Regions from separate parts of the Bradyrhizobium sp. 157 genome, predicted to be linked through region 4. Evidence: predicted binding sites of a transcription regulator. Region 4 holds the regulator's gene; each other region holds the start of a gene.

Region 1 (4,110 bases), on a different contig from region 4:
CGGGAGATGGCGACCAGAAGCGGCGGCGCATTGCTCTCGCAGGCGCCGGCTTCGGCCGTTTCGATATCGTCGATCACGGTGAAGTCGGCCGTTTCCGCGTTGTCGGTAATCTGGACCCGCACCGTCGCGCGGCCTGGATCGCCGGTGAAACTGACGTGCCGGTGCGGCTGCCAGGAGAGGGTGGCGATCTGGACGGAAGTGCCTGATATTTCGATGCAGGGCCGCGGACCGGCGAAAAATTCACCGCGCGCGAACAGGGTGACAATTGCCAGCGGAATCACCGAGGCCAGGATATTCAAACGCAACATGACACGCTACTCGCTCACCATAAGCCCGCGACATCGGACTTATGGTTGGCAGAGGGTAAAGGAAACTAATTACCGCCGCGTTGACGCGAGTTGTTTTTTGTGGCGGGGGACTATCTTGGTCGCGAGTGGGACGAGAGGTCCGACGTCGCTTGGCCGGCCGGCGGCCGCGGACCTACGCCGCTCTTCGCAAATCCTCCGCCAGCGCACGATACGAAAGCGCCTCCGCCAGGTGCAGCCGGCCGATCTTTTCCGCACGATCGAGGTCGGCGAGCGTGCGTGCGACGCGCAGCACGCGGTGATAGCCGCGCGCGGTCAGCTTCATGGTTTCGGCGGCGTCGCGCAAAAGTTTTTGGCCTTGTGCATCTGGCTGCGCGATCGTTTCCAAAAGCGAGGCCGGTGCTTCGGCATTGGTGCGGACATGCGGCATGCCGGCCGCCGCATAGCGCGCGAGCTGGATGTCGCGCGCGGCGGCGACGCGGGCTGCGACTTCCGCCGAGCCTTCGGAAGGCGGCGGCAGGATCAGGTCGGCGGCGGTGACCGCCGGCACCTCGATGCGCAGGTCGATGCGGTCCATCAGCGGGCCGGAGATGCGCATCTGGTAATCCGACGTGCAGCGGTCGACCGGTGCGCGCCTGCAGGAATAGCCGGGATCGTAGGCTTGGCCGCAGCGGCACGGGTTCATCGCCGCGACTAGCATGAAGCGGGCCGGATAAGTAACGCGGTGGTTGGCGCGGGAGACCGAGACCTCGCCGTTCTCCAGCGGCTGGCGCAGCGAGTCGAGAACGCGCGGATCGAACTCCGGCAGTTCGTCGAGAAACAACACGCCCTGATGCGCCAGCGAAATCTCGCCGGGTTTTGCGCGCAGGCCGCCGCCGGTCAGCGCAGCCATGCTGGCGGAATGATGCGGTGCGCGGAACGGCCGCCGCGCGGTCAGCGCGCCGTCGCGGATTTCGCCGGCGACGGAGGCGATCATCGACACTTCCAGAAGTTCGGATGGCGACAGCGGCGGCAGGATCGAAGGCAGCCGCGCCGCCAGCATCGACTTGCCTGCGCCGGGCGAGCCGATCATCAGCAAATGATGTCCGCCTGCCGCGGCGATCTCCAGCGCGCGCTTGGCGCTCTCCTGGCCCTTGATATCGCGCAAGTCCAGATGCGTCGCTTCCGGCTCGTGCACTTTCGGCTGCGGCCGCGACAGCACCTGCGTGCCTTTAAAATGGTTGGCGATCTGGATCAGCGATTTGGCCGCGATGATCTGGATGTCCGGGCTCGCCCAGGCCGCTTCCGTTCCGCACGCCGCGGGACAAATCAGCCCCTCCTCGCGCGCGTTCGCGCCGATCGCGGCCGGCAACACGCCTGCAACGGGCGCGATCGAGCCGTCGAGGCCGAGTTCGCCGAGCACGGTAAAGCCGTTGAGCGCATCGGGGGGAATCGCGCCGATCGCAGCCATCAGGCCGAGCGCGATCGGCAGATCGTAATGGCTGCCTTCCTTCGGCAGATCGGCCGGCGCCAGATTGACGATGATCCGCCGCGCCGGCAGGGCCAGCCCCGAGGCGATCAGCGCCGAGCGCACCCGCTCGCGCGCCTCTGAGACCGCCTTGTCGGGCAGACCCACGATCGCAAACGCCGGCAGCCCGGGCGCGACCTGCACCTGGACGTCGACCGCGCGAGCCTCGATCCCCTCAAAAGCTACGGTAGATACCCGCGCAACCATGCTGCCCCCCGCGACGCAATCGAAGGTAGCGGGGAACCGGAGGGCAAGTCAAGAACATTGCGAGAACATTATGCGCCTAGGCGTGTCAGCGCACGTCCTGCATCGACATACCGGTGCTCAACCGCTCGTCAACATTTTGACCGGCGCTTGCCTATCAGCTAGCGCTCCGTTCGCATGTACGGGCTCTGCTCGGAAACAAGCTTCAGCGCCGGATCGTCGGCGAGAACGCGCACTGCGTCTGTCTTTGCACGGCTCTCATTCTCGGGGTTACCCCGTACGCTCCACACGCCAAGCCAGACGACGAGCATCCCAGAGCCGATCACTATGATATCTTTGGTCATTTGCCGGGCCTCCAAACTGGCTGCCAGCGGCCGAGATGTTACTTCGGCTTGGGTTGCTGGTCCTGTGGCCGGACGCTCATGTCGCTCTCGGGCATCTTGTCGCGGCCCTGATCCTCATTGTCGTCTCTCCTGCCTGAGGTAGACGTTCCGCTACCGCCGGGATTGGATGTACTCGAGCCGGTGGTTGCGGTTGGCGCCGCGCGGGGGTTTGCCGAACTGGCGGCGGGATCGCCGGTCGTGGATCCTCGCCCGCTGGGGGAACCTTGTGCCAAGGCGAACGCATAACTGCCAAGCAGTGCGCTCAGGATGATCGCGATCCGCTTCATGGTGCTTTGCTCCCTGAGGAAAGACCAATTTCGGCGAAGCGCGATGGTTCCTAAGACATGGTTGGGGAGCTCAATTCAGCTTCCCCGCCGCAATCGCCGCCGCACTACCCTGCGGCTGCTCCAGCATCTTCAGCGCTGCATCCAGCCCGTTGCGCAAATTGGCGGCCGCGTTGGCGCTGCAGCGGATGCGGCCGGAGGAGATGAATTTCACTTCGGTCGAACCATCCGGCTTCGGCACCAGGATGCGAGTCGCGAGTTCGACCTCGATCGCGCCGTTCATGGTGCCGTAGGCACCGACGATGTCGAAATAGACCACCGGAGCCATGGCTCCAGTGTCCTCATAGATGAGATCGGATTTGGCGGGCGGTTGTTCGGCCAATGGGAGACTCCGTGATCGTTACGTCGTGATTCGCTGATCAAGGCTTACGCAAACGAAGGCGTATCCCTAGCGCTGCGTGCTGGCCGGGCGACGTCCGGGGCGGACCAGCCGCCCCGGAAGACTGAGCCGTTCAAAGCTGCATGTTCATCGGCTCGGGGTAATACCTGAAACCGTCGCCGTTCTTGGCGACGTGGCCGTAGCCGGGCCAGGCGAAGTGATAAGACATGACCGGGATCTTCTGGGCGGCCAGCATGTCCAGCATCTTCACCCGCGAGGCGGCCGCCTGCTTCGGGTCGCTGTCGTAGGCGAATTCCATCCGCGGTTTCTCCAGCAAGAGCACCGCGTGGTGCGAGAGGTCGCCGAGGAAGCAGAACGATTTGCCCTTCGAGCTCACCATGTAGATGGTGTGGCCGACGGTGTGGCCGGGCGCTGCGAGCGCGGTGACGCCGGGCAAGAATTCCTGGTTGTCCTTGATGAAGACGATGCGGTCGCGTACCGGCAGCAGATTCTTGCGGGCGTGGATCACAAAATCCTTTAAGGGACTGCCGAGCTTGCCTTCATCGGTCCAGAAATCGAAATCGCTCTGGGCGATGTAGACCTGCGCGTTCGGGAATAGCGGCTTGTCGTCGGCGCCGACCAGGCCGCCGATGTGATCGATATGCGCGTGCGAGCACACCACGGCGTCGATATCGCTCGGCTTGATGCCGGCCGCCATCATGTTTTTCTGCTGCTGGCCGGTGGTCGGGCCAAATGCTTTTAACGTGCCCATGCCGGTATCGAACAGGATCAGTCTGTCGCCGGTATTCACGATCGGCGAGTTCTGCTCGAGCACGACGTTGTCCGGATTGAGGAAGTTGTCGGACAGCATCTTCTTCACTTCCTCTTTCGGCACGCCGGTAAACGTGCCGGAGGGATCGCCGAGCGGAAGCGGGCCATCGGAGACGACGGTCACTTCGGCGTCGCCGAGGATGAAGCGGTGCCAGTAGGGCGCCTGCGTGCCGAGCTTCGGCGCCTTGGCCAGCGCGCTGCCGCCGAGCATCGTTGA
Region 2 (4,110 bases), on a different contig from region 4:
GCGCCACCATGTTGGCGCCGAAATTGGTCTGCAGCGGCGTGAAGCGATAGAGCTGGTTCAGCACCACGTCGGGCACCGCATCGCGCTTCAGCTCGACCACGACGCGGAATCCGTCGCGGTCGGATTCGTCGCGCAGGTCGGAAATGCCGTCGATCTTCTTCTCGCGCACCAGTTCGGCGATGCGCTCGACCATCGTGGCCTTGTTCACCTGGTAGGGAATTTCGCTGATGATGATCGCTTCGCGATCCTTGCGGATGGTGTCGATCGTCACCTTGCCGCGCATCACGATCGAGCCGCGGCCGAGGTGATAGGCCGAGCGGATGCCCTGGCGTCCCAGGATGATGCCCCCCGTCGGGAAATCCGGGCCCGGCACGATGTTGATGAGATCGTCGATAGCAAGCGCGGGGTTGTCGATCAGCGCCACGCAGGCGTCGATGACTTCGCCGAGATTGTGCGGCGGGATGTTGGTCGCCATGCCGACCGCGATGCCGCCCGCGCCGTTGACCAGAAGGTTCGGGAATTTCGCCGGCAGGACCGTCGGCTCTTTTTCGGAACTGTCGTAGTTCGGCTGGAAGTCGACGGTGTCCTTGTCGATGTCGTCGAGCAGGCTCTGCGCGATCTTGGTCAGGCGGGATTCGGTGTAGCGCATGGCCGCCGCCATATCGCCGTCCACCGAGCCGAAATTGCCTTGGCCGTCGATCAGCGGCACGCGCATGGAGAATTCCTGCGCCATGCGTACCAGCGCGTCATAGACCGACTGGTCACCGTGGGGGTGGTATTTACCGATGACGTCGCCGACCGTGCGCGCCGATTTGCGATACGGCTTGTTCCACTCGAAGCCGTTTTCGTGCATCGCGTAGAGAATACGGCGATGCACGGGCTTGAGTCCGTCGCGCGCGTCCGGCAGCGCCCGCGCCACGATCACGCTCATGGCGTAATCGAGATAGGAGCGTTTCATCTCGTCGAGGATGGAAACGGGGCGAATGTCGGAGTGCTCCGGCGGCTCGCCGGGCTTGTCGTCTTCGTTGTCGGACAAAGGGGAATCCAGTCAGTTCTCAGCTAAGAATCATATAGCGCATCGAGGGTCCGATAACCACCCCGAAGCTGTCAGGCGGAGCTGTTTTTCCGCTCGTTTTTTCATGGACTTACGGGCTCGGCGGCAGCTTCCGCGAGCGGCCGTTTGGGGACCGTAAGAGACCCCGCCCGGGACGGCGTTTTTGGCCTTCGCCTAAGGGCCGAAAACCACCGCGTGCATGATCCGGCCCGGCAGGAGCGTGAACAGCCCGGCGATGATCAACCCTCCGCTAAAAATGCCGATCATGGTCTTGCGGTGACGGCTCACATTGTGCCCGCGCGCGGCAATGACCGCGACCGGCAACATCGCCAGAACCAGGATCGACAGGAGATGGATCGGGCTCCAGGGGCCGAGCAAGCGGATCTCGTGGATCCAGAACGAGCTGGCGGCGACGATGGCCATCAGGCTGACCCAGATCCAGCCGACCGTCCGGTGCGGCAGCGTCCCCTTCGGCGCAGCGAACTGTACGACGCCAAGGGCGAACGCGGCCATCGCTGCCATGGCATGAACCGGTATGGCGGGCGCGGCATCCAGCAACGGAGCAAGCGACATCTGAAACTCCGGGCCATTGCGGGCTCGGCCAAAACGAGCCCTCGCGTCACGCGGCCCATACTCGTATCAATCTTTCCATTGTCAAGTTAAATCTTGACACTGTCAAGTTGAGCGTGCGCCCGCCTGAATCAACGGCTGTCGGCCAGCTTCGAGAATTGCCAACGGGTTGAAGGTGCACGATTCCGTCATGGCCTGGTTCGATCCCGACCATCACTGCTTCGTTGCTGCGGCAAGATATGCGGCCGACGGAGGGCCTTCGCCTCAGAACGGGATGTCGTCGTCCATATCGCTATTGCGGCTGCCTGCCGCGACCGCCCGCCGCGGCGCGGAACTAGCCGGACCGCTTGAACCGAAATCACCGGAATCGTCGGAGCCGAAGCTGCCGCCCCCGCCGCCGCCGCGGCCGTCGAGCATGGTCAGATTCGAGTTGAAGCCCTGCAGCACGACCTCGGTCGAATATTTGTCGACGCCGCTCTGGTCGGTCCATTTGCGCGTCTGCAACTGGCCCTCAATGTAAACCTTGGCGCCCTTCTTCAGATATTGTTCGGCGACCTTGCAAAGCCCCTCGTTGAAGATCACCACGCGGTGCCACTCGGTCTTTTCCTTGCGCTCGCCGGTGCCCTTGTCGCGCCAGGTCTCCGATGTCGCGATGCTCAGATTGGCGATCGGCCGCCCGTCCTGTGTCCGCCGGATTTCAGGATCCTTGCCGAGGTTGCCGACCAGAATCACCTTGTTCACGCTTCCCGCCATCGCCGCTCTCCACTCGATATCGCCGGCAAAAATCACTGGTTCGGCCCGCTTCCGTGCCGGCCGTCTTCAGTTCTTGACCTGTCGCTGGTCCGTTTCCGCGTCCGCTCCCGGACATCCGGACCCTATACACTGACAGGCCCCGATGACTTGGCGATCCCTCGGCAAGTCGCCGGTTATCCACATATAGCATCGCCCACGTGTGCGTTCCAGCTTTGTTCCACAAACAGCCCCCGTCTGCCCGGCTGCGGCTTTGCAATCTATAAGCGAACCCCGGGAACTCACGGGGGAACCGAAAGAGACGAAACGGAACCCGAAAGTTCCCGCCTCGGTTCCAATTATACCAGATAAATCATAAGCTTCCTTCCATAAACTTGGCTGGCGCCTGTTGCATCCGGGACACGCCATTTCTGCGCGAGTCGCGCTATAGAATTCTCCAGCGGCGCGGGTGCTCGCGTCACAACAACGCTTCAGGCCTAGCGGGAAGCGGACAAAATTGGGGATAGATCATGAAGAAGTATCTGTTAGCTACAGTTGCTCTCATCGCGTTCGCCGCACCCGCGGCGGCGGCCGACCTCGCTGCGCGTCCTTACACCAAGGCGCCGCCAGCCCCGATCGCCGCTGTCTATGACTGGACCGGCTTCTACATCGGTGCCAACGGCGGCTGGGGTACGAGCCGCAAGTGCTGGGACTTCCTGCCGGTCGCCGGCGGCAGCATCGCGGAGGGTTGCCATGACGCAGACGGCGGCACCGCCGGTGGTCAGATCGGTTATCGCTGGCAGGCCGGCACCTGGGTGTTCGGTATTGAAGGCCAGGGTAACTGGGCCGACTTCCAGGGCAGCAATGTGAGCCTGATCGATCCTACACTCCGCAACGAGTCGCGCATCGATGCGTTCGGCCTGATCACGGGCCAGGTCGGTTACGCCGCCAACAACGTTCTGTTCTACGTCAAGGGCGGTGCGGCCGTCACCGCGGATCGTTACCGCATCTTTGATGTTCCCACGGGCCTCCTGGTTGCCACCACCGGCGACGACACCCGTTGGGGTGCCGTGGTCGGCGCGGGCATCGAATTCGGCTTCGCCCCGAACTGGTCGGTCGGCGTCGAATACAATCACCTGTTCATGGAGGACCGCGACCACACCTTCGTCGACACGGCCGGCGCCTTCTTCGGCACCGACCGGATCAGCCAGGACGTCGATATCGTCACCGTTCGCGTCAACTATCGCTGGGGCGGCCCGGTCGTCGCGAAGTACTGATCGCAACGCCAGCGCGGGACTACGGAAAGGCCGGCTTCACGCCGGCCTTTTTGTTTGGTTGTAGCCCAACGCAATTGTCACGCGCGCTGGTTGTTCTCTCCACGCTTTTGACCCACATGTGGTATTTCCGCGACAGCATTTTGCGGGAACTTCGCGCTATATGCCCCAGCAACCTCGAATTGACGGCTGAGGAAAGTTGCTTTGGAGCCGCGAAAGGAAAAGAAAGTGAAGAAGATTCTGCTGACCACCACTGGCCTGATCGCGCTTGGGATGGCGCCCGCGATGGCCGCCGATCTTGCTGCCAGGCCCTACACCAAGGCGCCCGCCGCAGCGATCGCGATCAATACCTGGACCGGATTCTACATCGGTGCGATGGGCGGCTACGCCCAGGAAAACAGCGATGGGATCAGCGGCGGCTTCGCCGGCGGTACGCTCGGCTACAACTGGCAGGCCGGCAACCTCGTGCTCGGCGTCGAGGCC
Region 3 (4,110 bases), on a different contig from region 4:
GACTTCGCCGAAGGAATAGCGCTGCGGGCCGACCAGCTCGACAACCTGCCGTGCCGGCGTGGCGGGGTCGAGAAAATGCTCCACGGTCCGTACGACGTCCTCCAGCAGGACGATCTGGAGCTGTCCCGTGTTCGGCATCACGGGAATGGCGGGCAGCGCGGCCAGGCCTCGCATCAGCGCGCTGGCGCCATAAGCCGGGCGGCCGATCACCACTGCGGGCCGCAAGATGACCCAATCGAGATCGCGCTCCATCAGCGCCTTGTCGCCGGCCAATTTCGATCGGGAAAATTCGCTCGGGGTTTCTCGGTCGACGCCGATTGCAGAAAAATGGATGACGCGACGGATCTGGAGCTGCTCGCAAGCGGCAAAGAGGTTCGCGATGCCGTGATGATGCACCATTGAGGTGGAATCGCCCGGGCTGTCCTGGAGCACCCCTGCGCAATTCACGACCGCCTCGACGCCAGCGAGATGCGGCAGCCAGTATGCTGGCGACGTCGCCTTGGAGATATCGACGTTGCCGCTCCTGCTCATCGAAACGACGGAATGACCGCGCGAAGACAGGTGAGCCACGAGTGTCGATCCGATCAGCCCGGTCCCTCCTATAACAGCAATTTTCATGACCGGCTCCGCATTGAAAGTCACGCCTGCTTCCGCGAACGCAGGCTCCGAACGAATTCCTCCAGAAAGGGAAGCACCTCAAACAACACGGAAGCCGACAAGAAACCGGCGACGAATTGCCAGGGCAGCGGGTGCTGCTTGAGAACAAGGTCATAGCGCGCAGCCTCGGGGCCAAGTCCCCACAGGCTGAGAAACTGCGGCCAATTTAACGCGGTGACGATGAGCATGGCCGTGAGAGGCATCAGCTCGAGAAAACTATGCACATGCTGTTCGATGGGCGGGATGGTTCGCTTTTGGCTGGCGAATGTTGTGTCCCACCACGCCGTCAATTGATGCAGAACGAAGCAGACAATCATGATCGCGATGATGAGCGCGTTGATCTCAAAGAACATCGCCGCCATGAGGGGAATGCCTATCTCTGCCAACATCAACAGATGAAGCAGCGATTCCTTGTAGCCGCTCGTCAATTCGATCCGCGTAGCGCGATGGCAGAGGTAATCGGCAAACCCGGCCAATAGCCAAACCGGCAGGACAAAATACAACAATATCGTTTCGGCCGCGGCGGGATGAGACATCGGCTTTCCGGCTAAGCGGTCCTGTCCATCACAGCGTATCGGGAGTGCGGACGGGCGAGGACTTGTCCTCATTTCGCAACTCCTGCTCCGCCAGGCGCCAGAATTCGTCTTCCTTGCCTTCGGGCTTGCCGTTGCGCTCCCAGATCTCATAGGCGCGCTTTTTAATTTCCTGTTCGGTTGGCTCGGTCATCAAGGTCTCCTCCTTCCATCTCTGCACGGTAGCTGTCGCGCGGCTGATCTCAGCGATTGGGACGTCACGTCGAAGCTTGCGACCGTCGCGAGGCTGCAACCTCCTTCCTGACGCATGCAGTCGCCATCGCGTCTACGCGCAGCGCTGCATGACGGCTTGCCTTGCACTTCGGGATAAGCGCGCAGCGAGGAGCAAGGTTCCTGGATGAAACCGGGCTTAGGTCGGTTTTGGAATAGAGGTAGCGCAATCGACTAGGGCTGTGGCAGCGCGCGCCGGCTTCCTATCGCCCCGGTTAAGGACGGCTCAGAACGAATTCGCCAATTCGATCTCCGCCTTCAGCGCCGCGATCCGTCGCTCGGCTTCCCGTGCCGTCAGGTTGTTCTCAAATAGTTTTGGCTGATAGGCCTCGGCGCTGAGCATGCGCAGCGTCGCCAATTGGCGCGGCGTCATCGGCGCATCCACCTGGTCCGGGAGACGGGACATTCTGGAACCCCAAAGAATCTTCGATTCGATCCGAACTCTTAACTTGAAATTTGTTCTTTATTTGTTCTTATAGGGCTCTACCGCAGCGAGGTGGTCCATGGACAACAAATTGAATGAAATTCGCAGAAAAATCAGGTTCTTACGGTCGGAGATGCTGAGCGCGGAGGATAACATCCGCAAACAGGTCAACCGGGATGAGGACTGTTCGGAAGCAGCAATGCGTCTGATGGCCATGCGGGCCACCATGGTCGGCCTCATCGGCGAACGGAACCGGCTTGGCGGCGAAGAGCGGCTGCTCAATGTCGATGAGCGGCTGAAGCTGGAGGTCCGTGCGGTCAGCAGGAAGCCCGCGATCGGGGCGCCTGGCCGCCGTGAGCGATGATCCCATTCAAGCCCTGCGCCGGCGGATTGCCGAACTGGATCAGCTTGCTCGTCAGCTCAATCAATCCGGCCTGGATAATGCGCGGGCGCAGCTCCTGCTCGCGCGCAAGCGGGCGGAGTTGGAAGATTTCATCAACAGAGGCGGGCGATGTCAGCACTACTCAGATGGTACGACCCCAACGCAGATAACCCGCCGTGGCTAAAAGCCCTGGCGGAGGTTCGGATCAGGGCGACGCGGGAAGGATGGTGCCATGCCCACGTCCAGGCAATCGTTGTCGCGATCGATCAATATGCCGAAGCGGCGCTGGGCAATCGGGATTACTTTCTCAACAGGCCGCATAGCATCGGTGATCGGCGCAGCGATAACATTCCATGAATTAATTTCGGAGGAGGTTGCATGCTTGAGCGATGCGGCTACAGGGCGGCGCTTTATCTTTTAGCTTTGATCGCGGCCGTAAATTGCAGCTTTTTCATCTATTCGCAGTGGTATCTGCCGCGCCTTGGGGATGGTCTTGCGATTCACGCGGTGGCCGCGCTGGTCGTTTTGCTGGGCCTCTGGCTGTTCAGCAAAATTGCGCGATATGCAGGTGCGGCATTTTATTTTCTTGCTGCGGGATCTACCGCCTTTGCATTTTGGGGCTTTTCTGGCCCGGTGCATGTCGGCGTCATCTGGGCCGCGATAATAGGCGTTCTGAGTCTGGCTGCCGCATTGCTCCTCGTTTTCTCAAAACCGTTCGCAAGAGAATTTGCGGCCGAGCGCGAAAAGCGACCTGCGTATAAAAAGTATCTCCTTCACGCGTTCACGTTGGTGATCGTCGTTGCGGCGGGAGCTGCCACATTGGTCGACGTCGTCGCTTTGTTTTCCAGCTACCAAGCCCAGTAAGCGGATTAGCTAAGGCGTAATCCGTCAACCCGGGGTCGTTAAGGCGGATTACGCTGACGTTAATTCGCTTTCGCCGGTGCATTGGCCGGCGCGTCCGCCGCCGCCTCCGGTACCGCCTGCCGCGATCCTCCACCGGTAAACCGCTCGATCACCGAGCGCACCGCATCGCGCGTCTTGCGGTCCTTCACCGCATCGAGCAAGGGCGCTGCGCCCGGCGAACGGCGAATCAGGCTTTCCGGATCGGGAAACACCAGCGGATCATCCCATGGGCCCTGCACCACGAAGGGCAGTTCAAAGCCCTTGTCGCCGCCGGCCGCGGTTGAGGTCAGGCTGGCGACGCCCTTGAGGTCGTATTCGCGAGCCGGCACCGAGGCGGTGCCGGTGAGCGTCAGGCGCGTGGTCGGTCCGTCGACGCGGATATCTTCGACGGTGGCGATGCCGTCGTTGAAGTGCACCGAAACGGTGAGGTTGTCGTAAGGTGTCGTGCCCGAGCGGAAATTGCCGCCGCCGGATAGCGGCCGCCGCTCCAGCCGCTTCAAGAGCTGCTCGACATTGAAGCCGGCGATCGCGCCGTCATGACCGGTGAGCGTGGCGGTGCCGTCGAGCGAGGAGGCGAGGCCGAACGGGCTCGAGCCGGAGGCGATGAGCGAAACGTTGAGATTGCCGCGGCCGGACAGCTTGTTGGTGCCGAACAATTCGCTGGCACAGGCCTGCAGGTCGACGTCGGTGAACTGGAGCTGCGCCTTGACGTCGGCCACCGTGTCGGAACGCGCGATTCCGAACGAGCCCTTGGCAATGCCGCCATACATCTGCGCCTCGCCGACCGAGAGCGCCAGCGCGCCGCCGCGCAGATTGGCGCCAATGGCAGTGCGGCCGAGTTTGGTCCCGCCGACCGTCACCTTCGCCGCCGACAGGCGCATGTCGAGATCGGTGGCGGAGAGCGAGGTGAGGTCGAACAATTGCCGGTTCCAGTCGCGCGC
Region 4 (4,110 bases):
GGGCGTTGATTTCCGCGAAGGCGACGTCCTCCTCAAACGCGGGCGCCGCCTCACCGACCGCGATCTCTCGCTTGCCGCCGGCATGAACTACCCGGAGCTTGCGGTGCACCGCCGCCCGAAAGTGGCGATGCTGGCGACCGGCGACGAACTGGTGATGCCAGGCGCAACCCCCAGCCCCGGCCAGATCGTCTATTCCAACGGCTACGGCTTGCGAGCGCTGGCGCGAGCCGAGGGCGCAGAAATCATCGACCTCGGGATCGCCGCCGACACCGTCGCCGCCACCACGGAGGGCATCCGCCGTGCCCGCAACGCCGACGCGGACGTCCTGATCACCGTGGGCGGCGCCTCGGTCGGCGACCACGACCTCGTCAAGCGGTCGCTGGAGGCCGAGGGCGTCGCCATGGCGTTCTGGCGGATCGCGATGCGGCCAGGCAAGCCGATGATGCACGGCAGGTTGGGCGCGATGCGGGTGATCGGCCTGCCCGGCAATCCCGTCTCCTCCTATGTCTGCGGCTTCCTGTTTCTGGTGCCGCTGATTCGCGCCTTATCGGGCCGCGACCACGTCAATCATCCGCGCGAAAACGCCCTGCTCGGCTGCGATCTCGCCGCCAACGACCAGCGCGAAGACTATCTTCGCGCTCGCCTCGAAGCCCGCGACGACGGCACGCTGGTCGCCGTGCCGGTGAACCATCAGGACTCGTCACTATCAGGGAATCTCGCTGCGGCACGGGCACTTGTGATACGTCCGCCGTTCGCGCCGGCTGCCGCAAAGGGATCGCGTTGCGAGTTGCTCCGGCTGCCGGAATGACGAACGGCGTTCCAACAGCACCTTGGACCGGAACCGCAATGCGTTCACCTCAAATTAAATGGTTGCGGAACACATATCGAACATATAGTGTCCGTTCATGATTTGTTTCGACTGCTAGTGTCTTTGGTTGAGAGTTTGGGGACTCCACGATCTGGGCGCTAAAGATTCGGAACGAGACGACGCCAACCGGGGGATTGCTCGCGATGCTTACGCGCAAACAGTATGAACTTCTGCGTTTCATCAATGAACGGCTGAAAGAGGCCGGCGTGCCGCCCTCGTTCGACGAGATGAAGGATGCGCTCGATCTGCGCTCGAAATCCGGAATCCACCGCCTCATCACGGCGTTGGAGGAGCGCGGCTTCATCCGCCGCCTGCCCAACCGCGCCCGCGCCATCGAAGTCATCAAGCTGCCCGAGCTCGCTGCCGCCGCCAACGGCCGCCGCGGCTTCACGCCGAGCGTCATCGAGGGCACGCTCGGCAAGCGCACGGTGAGCGCGCCGGCCGCCGAGGACGACGGCAATCGCCCAGTCGCTGTGCCTGTCATGGGCCGGATTGCCGCCGGTACGCCGATCGAGGCGCTGCAGACGCGCAGCCACACCATCAGCGTGCCGCCGGACATGCTCGGCTCCGGCGAGCATTACGCGCTCGAAGTGCGCGGCGATTCCATGGTGGATGCCGGCATCCTCGACGGCGACATGGCGCTGATCCAGCGCAACGAGACCGCCGACACCGGTGATATCGTGGTGGCGTTGATCGACGAGGAAGAGGCCACCCTGAAGCGCTTCCGCCGCCGCGGCGCCTCGATTGCGCTCGAGCCGGCCAACGCCGCCTATGAAGTCCGCATCCTGCCGCCGAACCGGGTCCGGATTCAGGGCAAGCTGATCGGGCTGTACCGCAAATACTGACCCGTTATGCGCTCCGGCGCCGTGACGAAAGCCAGCCCCGGCCCTCGGCCGGGGTTTTTTGTTGCGCGTGTGGAACTAAGGCACGTTAGCGCGTTTGTGAATGTGGCGCAGTGCGCCAGTCGCAGAATTGCCCAGAAAGAAGAAAAGGCTCTGCGCCATGTCCACTCTGATAGAGGCCTGTGCCTCCTTCTAGACACGGGTCAGCTATCTCAAACGAGGGAGCCATCCGATGTGTGACTATAGCCTGCATGCTGTGGCTACGCGGCCTGCCCAGGTCGGCGAGACGCTGATCACAACGACATTCCGCGGTACATCGACCCGCGGCTTTGCGTCGGAACGCGAGCCTGCAGTGGCGGTCTGCATGCTTCCCGGCACCGAACTGGCGTTCGCTGAGGACGTCAAATACGACAACCGGTGGATCTGGACTCGAACCACCGACTGGCGGGTCGGCAAGTTCAATCAAATCGACCCCCATATATCCGACCGTCATCATGACGCGATCGAATTTCCCGATGGAAGCCATGTGCTGGTGACGCAGCTTTGCGAAGGCCAGCGCGCGACCGTGCTGCAATTGCCGGTGGTCCAGACCGGTGGCGAACGTGCGCCAAAGGTAACGGAAGCACCTACGGCCGAATCGATCGTGACCGGATAAACGCCCACGCGCATATGATCCGCCGGTCCAGGCCGGCGGATCATGGTGGTACATTTTTCAGAACTCGGCACCGCAGGGGGCAGCCGGTGGTTAACAAGGTTACGTGGCAAAAAGCCGGGCGCGTCACTGAGCCCGGGCGGTACATGTTCAGGTACGGCTGGCTCACCATCACGGCCGAAGATCTCGCAATCTGGCAGCAATTCCCCGACGCGTCGTTCACGCTGGTCGCTCTGCCCTCGGCGCCTGATGCCCCGGAGGAATTCCACCTCGGTGCATTCGAAATACCAGCCAAACCCACGGTCGACGAGCACTGACGCTCGTCTACTCCTCCGCCTGAAGATCTGCCTCGGCCGGCGTGGCGTCGACCGCGCGGGGCGGCACAATGCGCGGCGCAAGAACGGTGGTGTCGGCCTCGCTCTCGTCAGCAATGACCGGCGACCAGGGGCGGTCTACGCCCCTCGGCTTGACCGCATCGACGACAAATCCCTCCCGGCTGCGCCGCAACGCCATCGCGCCCTGCCGCCGCAGCCGTTCAGCATCGATAACGGAAGCGCCACAGGCTGCGGGGGCCTGCCGCAGCGTCACGATCAGCGCCGCGCGCTCGCAATCGTCCGCCAGCGCCTCGGGCCTGAAGGCCTGCGCGATCAGGCCGCCACCGGCGGATTGGACGACGCAGCCGAAATCGTCGCATGAAACGCCCGATGTGAGCGACGCGTCAGCCGCCGTCCGCGCATCCGCATCCGCCGCCAGCCACTCCTTTAAAAGGAAGATGTCCCGAGATCCCTTGGCCGCGTGCATCAGGTGCAGCCGGCCATCCTGGCCGCGGACCCCGACATTGCGCCCGTCGGCGGAAATCAGGATGTCCGGCTGCGGTGCCCGCGCCGCCCACAATGCCGCTGCCAGCACCAGCGCCGCACCCGACCAGCGCAGCGGAGTGCGCAACAGGCCGAGCAGGATGATGCCGAGGCTTGCCGCAATCAGCGGGCCGATGCCGAAGGCCGGCACCCGGCCGACCGCACCGGGTAACGCCGCGACCCATTGCGTGACCACGATCATCCAGTCGATGCCGACGCCCATGACCGCCCAGAACGGGCGATCGAAGCCGAACGGCATCGCAACGAGGCCGAACAGGCCCGCCGGCATTACCAGTGCTGACACCACCGGCATCGCCGCGAGGTTGGCCAGCACGCCGTAAGGCGTGACCCGGTGAAAGTGAAAGGCCGCGTAAGGTGTGGTCGCAAGCCCCGCTATCAGTGAGGCCAGCAGCAGCATGGTGACTTCGCGGCCGCCCCACAGCGCCACGCGCGCGGTTGCGGTATGATCCGCCGTCGCGAACAGGCGCGGCATGCCGATCTGCACCAGCGCCACCAACCCGAGTGTCGCCGCAAACGACATCTGAAAACTCGGATGCACCAGCGCTTCCGGCGCGACCGTGAGCACGATCAGGGCCGCGACCGCGAGCGTGCGAAACGTAATCGCGCGGCGATCGACCATGACGGCAATCAGCACCACGGCCGTCATGAAGAACGATCTTTGCGTCGCAACCTCGGCGCCCGACAGCAGCAAATAAAACGCGGCGGCAACGAGGGCTGCCGCCGCCGACCACTTCTTGATCGCGTAGCCGACGGTGAGCACGGGAAACAGCGCCAATAGTGCCCGGACCGCAAAGAACACGACGCCGGCGACGACGGCCATGTGATAGCCGGAGATCGACAGCACATGGCCGAGACCGGAGATGAACATCG

The links. Region 4 encodes LexA, which represses DNA repair genes until DNA is damaged. Its sites were predicted from a motif close to TGTTCNNNNTGTGTTCNG; they were not measured.
Region 1: a site for LexA is predicted at 2,070-2,087, ahead of IVA95_RS10040 (YifB family Mg chelatase-like AAA ATPase). Genes of this name have one in related genera too.
Region 2: a site for LexA is predicted at 2,580-2,597, ahead of IVA95_RS11845 (single-stranded DNA-binding protein). Genes of this name have one in related genera too.
Region 3: a site for LexA is predicted at 1,918-1,935, ahead of IVA95_RS20895 (DUF3072 domain-containing protein). Genes of this name have one in related genera too.

What each region holds. Positions count from the first base shown of each region.
Region 1 is NZ_JADPKF010000044.1:26,224-30,333, forward strand. Features, by position in the region: gene IVA95_RS10035 (hypothetical protein) at 1-308, opposite strand, end outside; gene IVA95_RS10040 (YifB family Mg chelatase-like AAA ATPase) at 481-2,019, opposite strand; gene IVA95_RS10045 (hypothetical protein) at 2,178-2,360, opposite strand; gene IVA95_RS10050 (hypothetical protein) at 2,399-2,686, opposite strand; gene IVA95_RS10055 (hypothetical protein) at 2,757-3,065, opposite strand; gene IVA95_RS10060 (MBL fold metallo-hydrolase) at 3,196-4,110, opposite strand, start outside.
Region 2 is NZ_JADPKF010000054.1:13,646-17,755, reverse strand. Features, by position in the region: gene gyrA (DNA gyrase subunit A) at 1-1,036, opposite strand, end outside; gene IVA95_RS11850 (DUF2306 domain-containing protein) at 1,229-1,627, opposite strand; gene IVA95_RS11845 (single-stranded DNA-binding protein) at 1,889-2,377, opposite strand; gene IVA95_RS11840 (outer membrane beta-barrel protein) at 2,884-3,630, shown strand; gene IVA95_RS11835 (outer membrane protein) at 3,856-4,110, shown strand, end outside.
Region 3 is NZ_JADPKF010000079.1:35,838-39,947, reverse strand. Features, by position in the region: gene IVA95_RS20910 (SDR family oxidoreductase) at 1-618, opposite strand, end outside; gene IVA95_RS20905 (hypothetical protein) at 639-1,133, opposite strand; gene IVA95_RS20900 (DUF2934 domain-containing protein) at 1,222-1,383, opposite strand; gene IVA95_RS20895 (DUF3072 domain-containing protein) at 1,687-1,866, opposite strand; gene IVA95_RS20890 (hypothetical protein) at 2,084-2,248, shown strand; gene IVA95_RS20885 (hypothetical protein) at 2,238-2,450, shown strand; gene IVA95_RS20875 (hypothetical protein) at 2,645-3,130, shown strand; gene IVA95_RS20870 (AsmA family protein) at 3,190-4,110, opposite strand, start outside.
Region 4 is NZ_JADPKF010000088.1:7,513-11,622, reverse strand. Features, by position in the region: gene glp (gephyrin-like molybdotransferase Glp) at 1-808, shown strand, start outside; gene lexA (transcriptional repressor LexA) at 1,012-1,713, shown strand; gene IVA95_RS24690 (hypothetical protein) at 1,943-2,365, shown strand; gene IVA95_RS24685 (hypothetical protein) at 2,452-2,679, shown strand; gene IVA95_RS24680 (ComEC/Rec2 family competence protein) at 2,687-4,110, opposite strand, start outside.